One region of the Exiguobacterium sp. SH0S7 genome, then DNA from elsewhere that is predicted to be linked to it. Evidence: a T-box and tRNA genes for the amino acid it is inferred to sense, from the RefSeq annotation. Region 1 holds a T-box; the other holds one or more tRNA genes.
The links. The T-box of region 1 lies ahead of ileS (isoleucine--tRNA ligase). A T-box ahead of a tRNA ligase gene usually reads a tRNA of that ligase, here a tRNA-Ile.
Positions count from the first base shown of each region.

Region 2: it encodes a tRNA-Ile, which carries the amino acid that the T-box ahead of ileS (isoleucine--tRNA ligase) is inferred to sense. The anticodon was not compared.

Region 1 is NZ_SJVA01000002.1:183,118-187,487, reverse strand. Features, by position in the region: gene EVJ22_RS04660 (cell division protein SepF) at 1-258, shown strand, start outside; gene EVJ22_RS04655 (YggT family protein) at 263-535, shown strand; gene EVJ22_RS04650 (YlmH family RNA-binding protein) at 536-1,306, shown strand; gene EVJ22_RS04645 (DivIVA domain-containing protein) at 1,325-1,870, shown strand; T-box leader at 1,873-2,093, shown strand; gene ileS (isoleucine--tRNA ligase) at 2,143-4,370, shown strand, end outside.
Region 2 is NZ_SJVA01000001.1:300,585-304,954, reverse strand. Features, by position in the region: gene EVJ22_RS01655 (hypothetical protein) at 1-254, opposite strand, end outside; gene EVJ22_RS01650 (Na/Pi cotransporter family protein) at 437-2,083, shown strand; tRNA gene EVJ22_RS01645 (tRNA-Met) at 2,199-2,275, shown strand; tRNA gene EVJ22_RS01640 (tRNA-Ile) at 2,280-2,353, shown strand; gene EVJ22_RS01635 (alpha-amylase) at 2,476-3,945, shown strand; gene EVJ22_RS01630 (superoxide dismutase) at 4,030-4,370, shown strand, end outside.

The sequences.
Region 1 (4,370 bases):
CCGCGCGTCTTTGCCGAGGCACAAGATATTGGCGACCAGTTGAAAGAAAATCGTGCCGTCATCGTCAATCTTCAGCGCATGTCGAAAGAGCAGTCTCGTCAAGTTGTAAACTTCTTATCGGGTGTCGTATACGCCCTAGAAGGAACGATGACGTCGATTGGACATAACACGATTCTATGTGCTCCGAACAATATCGAATTGACTGGATCGATTTCGAATTTGATTTCGGAGGACGAACTAAACAGTAAAGGGTGGTAAATGAATGGAAAATGCGATCCCTGCATTAGGCAATACGATTGTTACGCTTCTTGGATATTATAGTTGGGTCTTGATTGCCTATATTTTATTATCGTGGTTCCCGAATGCGAGAGAATCAAAATTCGGACAGATTTTGACATACTTGTGTGAGCCGTTTCTTAACCCGTTCCGTCGGATCATCCCGCCAATCGGCGGTATGCTCGACATTTCTCCAATCGTCGCCCTGTTCGTGCTTCGTATGGCGCAAGCAGGAGTGCGAGCGATTTTCGGTCTGTAAATGAGCGTCTTCGATCATTATCGACCGAATGAACGCCCGTTTGTCGAGCAAGTGCTCGACTGGGTGCGACAAGTCGAGGACAACTACTTGTTTAAATTGACGGATTTTTTAGACCCACGTGAGCAACAAATCGTCAGGCAACTCGTTGGCAAACGGCTCGCCATCTACGAGGACGGCGGTTTCCCTGGAGCTGAGCGGAAACGGCTTTTATTGACGCCCGACTACTATGAACTCGACGTGAACGACTTTGAAGTCAAGATTCTTCAAATCGATTATCCGACGAAGTTTGTCGACTTGACCCACCGCCAAGTGACAGGCACGCTTCTTAACGCGGGCCTGAAACGGCAAAAGTTTGGCGACGTTGTCCTCGCTGACGGGATCGCTCAGTTCGCGACGACGGCTGATGCGGCTGGATTCATCGAAATGAACGTGGATCGCGTCGGCAAAGCCCGGGTGCGGCTGTCTGATGTACCGGCCGCTTCGATTTTGACCGTCCCAGAAGTCAAATGGAGCGACGAGTTTGGCATCGTCTCCTCACTCCGCTTTGACGCGGTCGTGAGCGAGGTGCTCGGTCTATCGCGCCAGAAAGCACAGGCGCTCGTCAAACATGGTGACTGCAAAGTCAATCATAAGGCGATCACGGACGCGAGCTTTTTACTCGAACCAGACGATTTAGTTTCAATCCGGGGTTACGGTCGTGTCAAATTGATGGCAATCCTCGGCTCGACAAAGCGTGAGAAAATAAAAATCCAGTATGGCATCATACGTTGAATTTAGGAGGAAAGTCGAATGGCGTTGACACCGATTGATATTCATAACAAAGAGTTCTCGACTCGTTTCCGCGGGTACGATATCGATGAGGTCAATGAATTTTTAGATCAAATCATTAAAGAGTTTGAGCTATTGATTCGTGAAAATAGAAGGTACGAAGAACTCGTCAACGATATGCAAGCCCGTATTGACTACTTCTCCTCGATGGAAGACACGTTGAATAAATCGATTATCGTCGCACAAGAGGCGGCAGAAGAAGTCAAGACCAATGCGGCCAAAGAAGCCAGCCTCATCTTGAAGCAGGCTGAACGCGAAGCGCTCGCCCGAGAAGAGGAAGCGTCGCGTAAAGAGCAGATGGCCGAGCGTGAAGTCATTCAAATGTTGAAAAAAGTCGAACTGTACCGGACCCGGTTCCGTGTTCTCGTCGACGCACAGATGGAACTTCTAAATAGTACCGAATGGGACACGATTGTCGGAGAGCCGCCTGTCCAGACGGTTCTTGACGATACGAGTGAACTTGCGTATAATGACGACGAAGTCACACCAAACAAACATCACGGATAATAAACAATACGTTGATTAGGACACGTCAATAAAGTCACACCTACGAAGCGACTTAGGGAAGGTGCAAGCCTAAGAGAAAGACTTTATTTGGTATCCCCTATGAGTGTCATGCTGAACTGAGTAAGCGTGACCGCTTGACCTCGTTATCGGTTACCGAGAGCGGTCTCAAGGTCTACTTGAGATTAGTAGGGTGGTACCGCGAGTCGATGAACTCGTCCCTATTTGGGGGCGGGTTTTTTTTGTTTTTCAAAAAAGATGCAGGAGGAGTTTCAATGAACTACAAAGACACATTATTGATGCCTGATACAGAATTCGCGATGCGTGGAAATTTGCCGAAGCGCGAGCCAGCAATGCACGAGGCTTGGGAGCAGATGGACTTGTACAACCGCGTTCAAGAAAAGAATGCAGGAAAGCCGCAATACATTCTACATGACGGACCTCCGTACGCCAACGGTGACATCCATATGGGCCATGCACTCAACAAAGTGTTAAAAGACATCATCGTCCGTTTCAAGTCGTTGAACGGCTATCAATCACCGATGATCCCAGGTTGGGACACACACGGTCTCCCGATCGAAAACGCGCTTCAAAAAGCAGGCGTCAACCGTAAAGAGATGACTGTCGCCGAGTTCCGCGAAAAATGTGCCGCTTACGCGATGGAGCAAGTGAACTCACAACGTGAACAGTTCAAGCGTCTCGGACTGCTCGCTGACTTTGACAATCCATACATCACGCTCCAGCCTGAATATGAAGCGGCGCAAATCCGCCTGTTCGGCACGATGGCTGAAAAAGGATACATCTATAAAGGGAAAAAACCGGTCTATTGGTCACCGTCTTCTGAATCGGCACTCGCTGAGGCTGAAATCGAGTACTATGACAAAAAATCACCAGCCATCTATGTGGCATTCCAAGTCGTCGATGGCAAAGGCGTCCTCGGGACGACCGACCATTTCGTCATCTGGACGACGACACCGTGGACGATTCCGGCCAACCTCGGGATCGCTGTCAGCGATGAGCTGACATACACACGGATCGAACACGATGGCAAAGGGTATATCGTTGCCGAGACGCTCGTCGAAGAAGTGACGACAGCACTCGGCTGGGATGAGTACTCAGTGAGCGGGTCTTGGAACGGACGCGAGTTCGAACACATGACGGTACAGCACCCGCTTTACGACCGGACGTCACTCCTCATCCTTGGCGACCACGTCACGGCTGAAGCGACAGGCTGCGTCCATATCGCACCTGGCCACGGGGAAGACGACTACCGTGTCGGCCAAGCGTACGGACTTGACGTGTTGTGCCCGGTCGACGACCGTGGGTATATGACGGACGAAGCACCAGGCTTTGAAGGACTGTTCTATGAAGATGCGAACAAAGAGATCGGCATGAAGCTCGAAGCAAATGGCAACTTGTTGAAGCTCAAATTCATCAAGCACTCGTACCCGCACGACTGGCGTACGAAAAAGCCGGTCATCTTCCGGGCGACACCGCAATGGTTCGCTTCGATCAAAGACTTCCGCAGCGACATGTTGCGTGAAATCGAAGAAGTAAACTGGGTACCGGAATGGGGCATGACGCGCCTGTTCAACATGGTCCGTGACCGTGGCGACTGGGTCATCAGCCGTCAGCGGGCATGGGGTGTGCCGATCCCGATTTTCTACGCAGAAGACGGAACGGAAATCATCACGAACGAAACGATCGACCATATCGCCAACTTGTTCCATGAGCACGGATCAAACGTCTGGTACGAGCGCGAGGCGAAAGACTTGTTGCCATCCGGCTTCACACATCCGAACAGTCCAAACGGCGAGTTCCGTAAAGAAGTCGACATCATGGACGTCTGGTTCGATTCAGGTTCGTCACACGCAGGCGTGCTCGAACAGCGCGACAACTTGCGCCGTCCGGCCGACCTGTACCTAGAAGGTTCGGACCAATACCGTGGTTGGTTCAACTCGTCACTGTCGACTGCAGTCGCGACGACCGGCAAAGCACCGTATCGCAACGTCCTCAGTCACGGCTTCGTCCTTGACGGCGACGGCCGGAAGATGTCGAAATCGCTCGGCAACACGATTGCACCGAACGACCTCGTGAAACAGTACGGTGCTGAAATCGTACGTCTTTGGGTCGCGTCTGTGGACTATCAGTCAGACGTCCGCGCCTCGCATGACAACTTTAAACAAGTGTCAGAAGTATACCGGAAGATCCGTAACACGTTACGCTTCTTGCTCGGTAACTTGAACGGGTTCGATCCGTCGATGCGCGTCGCGTTCGAAGATATGCCGGAAGCCGACCGCTTCATGGCGACGAAGCTGAAACAACTTCAGACGAAAGTCGTCAAAGCGTACGATACGTTCGACTTTATGGCTGTTTACCACATGAGCCACAACTTCTGTGTCAACGAATTGTCGTCGTTCTATCTCGACTTCACGAAAGACATCCTCTACATCGAACGTGAAAACGATGCGCGTCGCCGTGCCGTTCAGACGGTCATGTATGA
Region 2 (4,370 bases), on a different contig from region 1:
GTCACGAGTTGGACGAACAAGGCGGCGACGGCGACCCACATCATATAGAAGAAGAAGATGGCGAACCCGTGTAAAAACAACCACATCGGTGCGAAAAAATCGGGTCGCAAGACGAGGTAATCTAAGACAGTCGCGACGATTGTAAAGACGAGGCTCGCCAACATATAAGCGTGCAGCGGAGCCAGACGGAGCCGTAGCGTTTGCTTCGTAGGTAGCAGGCTATGGCGGATAAACATTGATGTCGTTTTAAGCATACATACAAAACCCCATTCTGTTATAGTACAAAAAACTAAAATCACACAAAGATAAGACAGTCAGTTAATAAAACCTTAACATTAAACGTATTTACATCGACTCAGGGAAGAAGGCATAATGAGTAAGGCAATAAGAACCAATTAAACACAACCAATTCACAATCAAAAGGGGTACAAAAATCGTGGAATACAATTTGCAAGAAATGTTATTCATGTTTTTTGGAGGATTAGGAATCTTCCTGTTCGGTATCAAATCGATGGGAGACGGCCTTCAAAAGTCTGCAGGAGATCGACTCCGCGACATCCTTGATAAGTATACATCGAATCCGTTCCTCGGAGTACTAGCCGGGATCATTGTCACGGTCTTACTTCAAACATCAAGTGGAACAACCGTCATTACGGTCGGCCTTGTTAGCGCCGGTTTCATGACGCTCCGTCAAGCGATCGGGGTCATCATGGGTGCGAACATCGGGACGACGGTAACGGCGTTCATCATCGGGATTGACATTGGTGCTTATGCACTTCCGATTATCGCAGTCGGTGCGATTCTGTTGTTCTTCTTTAAACGAGAGAAATTCCAACACCTCGGACAAATCTTCTTCGGATTCGGGATGCTGTTCTACGGTCTTGAACTCATGGGAGACGGGATGCGCCCGCTTCGTTCGAGTGAATATTTCATTGATTTGACGCAATCGATGAGTGACAACCCGTTCCTCGGCGTCATCGTCGGTACGGTGTTCACGGTCATCGTGCAATCGTCTTCTGCGACGATCGGGATCTTGCAAGAACTATACGCTGGGGGCTCGATCCAACTCGATGCGGCACTGCCTGTCTTGTTCGGGGATAACATCGGGACGACGATCACGGCGATTCTCGCTTCGATCGGTGCCTCGGTCGCGGCCCGTCGTGCGGCGGCAGCCCACGTCATCTTTAACTTAATTGGGACAGCAATCTTTATGATTTTATTATTGCCGTTCACACAATATATTTTATGGATCACAAATGTATTGGCGATTGAGGACAAAATGCAAATCGCTTTCGCCCATGGAACGTTCAACGTCGTCAATACGTTCGTCCAGTTCTGGTTCATCGGGACGATTGCTTGGGTCGTGACGAAGCTCGTACCAGGCGAAGATTCAATCGTTGATACGAAAGCGCAACACTTGGACCCGATCTTCATTCAACAGTCGCCTTCAATCGCGGTCGAGCAGGCCAAATATGAAGTCATCCGCATGGGTGATTTCGCGAAGCTCGGTCTTGACGAAGCACGCAGCTATTTGGCGTCAGGAGACAAGAAACACGCTGAGAAGTCGGCACATATCGAAGAAGCTCTTAACTCATTGAACTCTAAAATCACGGATTATCTCGTCAAATTGGCGGCTGTTGATTTGACAGAGCACGAATCTCAACAGCATAAGACGCTCATGCATGCGATCAACGACATCGAGCGAATCGGTGACCACGTCGAGAACATCATCGAGTTGATCGACTATAAGACGGCGACGCGCATCACGCTCTCGCCGGATGCTCAAAAAGAGTTGACGGAAATGTATGATTTGACACGGTCCACACTCGAGAAGTCACTTCAAACACTCGCGAGCGGTGATATGGTCGAAGCACGTCAAGTTATCGAAATGGAAGCGAAACTCGACATGCTCGAGCGCCAGTTCCGCAAAAATCATGTCGTTCGTTTGAACACAGGTGAATGTAACGGCCAAGCTGGTATGTTCTTCGTCGATATGCTCTCGAACCTTGAGCGGATCGGTGACCATGCGATGAACATCACAGAAATCACACTTGAAGATGCAACGAACGAAATATCGGTCTAACGTTTCAAAAAAGTCTTTCTACTTAAGTTATAGGTAGAAAGACTTTTTTGCGTACGTGTGACTTTTCATTGACAGTAGAGGCTTCCTTCAGTATATTATTACTGTATAACAACGTGGCGGTGTAGCTCAGCTGGCTAGAGCGTACGGTTCATACCCGTGAGGTCGTGGGTTCGACTCCCTCCGCCGCTACCAATAAGGACCCTTAGCTCAGCTGGTTAGAGCAGACGGCTCATAACCGTCCGGTCGTAGGTTCAAGTCCTACAGGGTCCATCGAGGGCAGCTTTCTAATGAAAGCTGCTTTTTTGTTTACATTTTTGTTTCTAAAAGTGAAGACGCGGGTAAATATCCGTTAGCATTTTGTTTTTGAAAAATATGAAACGAGGCGAAGCGAGATGGAACGAAATCATACGATGATGCAATTTTTTGAATGGCACGTCCCGGCTGACCAAAAGCATTGGAAGCGATTGAAAGAACGGGCTTCTAAATTAAAAAAAGCAGGAATCACCGCACTTTGGTTGCCACCGGTCACAAAAGGTCAAAGTGATGAGGATACGGGATATGGTGTCTATGACTTGTATGATTTAGGCGAGTTTGATCAAAAAGGAACAATCGCCACAAAATACGGGACGAAGCAAGAGTTGCTTGAGGCGACGAAACACGCCCAAGAGCTCGGGATGCAAGTATATATGGACGTCGTGTTGAACCATAAAGCCGGAGCCGACGCGACCGAGAAGTTCGACGTGTTAGAAGTCGACCCGGAAGACCGGACGAAAGTATTGTCGGAAGAACCGTTTGAGATCGAAGGTTGGACGAAGTTTGATTATAAAGAACGAAACGGTAAGTACTCGTCGTTCAAATGGAACTTCCATCATTTCAACGGCACGGACTATGACGCGGCGAGCGAGCATAGCGGTATCTTCTTCATTTTAGGCGATAACAAAAAATGGAATGACAACGTCGATAGTGAGTTCGGCGTATACGATTATTTGATGTTCGCGAACATCGACTATCATCATCCGGAAGTCCGGGAAGAAGTGTTAAGTTGGGGCAAGTGGTTCATCGAAGAGACGAAATGTGATGGCTTCCGTCTCGATGCGATCAAACATATCAACTATGATTTCGTCAAAGAGTTCAGCCAAGCGATGAAAGATGAAAAAGGCGAGAACTTTTACTTGGTCGGTGAGTTTTGGAAGTCGGAGCTCGAAGATTGCCGCGCCTTTTTAGACAACATCGACTACCACGTCGATCTGTTCGACGTGCCGCTCCATTACAATTTGCAGCGTGCCTCGATCGAAGGCGCATCATTTGATTTGCGGACCATCTTTGACGACACACTCGTCCAGTCCCATCCGCTTCACTCGGTCACGTTCGTCGACAACCATGACTCACAGCCGGCCGAGGCGCTCGAGTCATGGGTCGAAGATTGGTTCAAACAGAGTGCTTACGGTTTGATTTTACTCCGCCAAGACGGTTATCCGTGTGTTTTCTACGGGGATTACTACGGCATTAACGGGCCCCACCCGGTCGAAGGGAAGAAGCTGGCCATCGATCCGCTTCTGTACGCCCGTCGTGAAAAAGCGTATGGGCAACAAGACGACTACTTCGATAACGAGCACGTGATCGGTTGGGTCCGACACGGCAGTGAGGACATCGAGCGTTCAGGTTGTGCCGTCATCATCTCGAATAACGAAGAGGCGGAGAAACAGATGTACGTCGGGGAGCATCGTGCCGGTGAGAAATGGGTCGACTTGACGCAGACGATCGATGAAATCATCGAGATTGACGAAGATGGAAAAGGGGTATTTAAAGTAGCGGCAGGATCAATCTCGGTCTGGGCGTTGCCGGACGAAGATGTAGAATAAGCCTTTACAATTGAGTAAGCCGTCACAAATCTGTTACATTTAAAACGAACGTTGTTCAAACCAATTTAAAGGGGGATTTTAGTTATGGCTAAATTTGAATTACCACAACTTGATTACGCATACGATGCACTCGAACCACACATTGACGCTCGCACGATGGAAATCCACCATTCGAAACACCACAACGCTTACGTCACGAACGTGAACAATGCACTCGAAGGAAAAGACGTAGAGTACTCTTCACTTGAAGACTTGCTCCAAAAACTCGATTCGCTTCCTGCTGACATTCAGACAGCTGTTCGTAACAACGGCGGCGGGCATTGGAACCACTCGTTCTTCTGGAAGTTGTTGAAGAAAAACGAGAACGGGACGCCAACGGGCGAACTCGCAACGGCGATCGATGAAGCGTTCGGCAGCTTCGACGC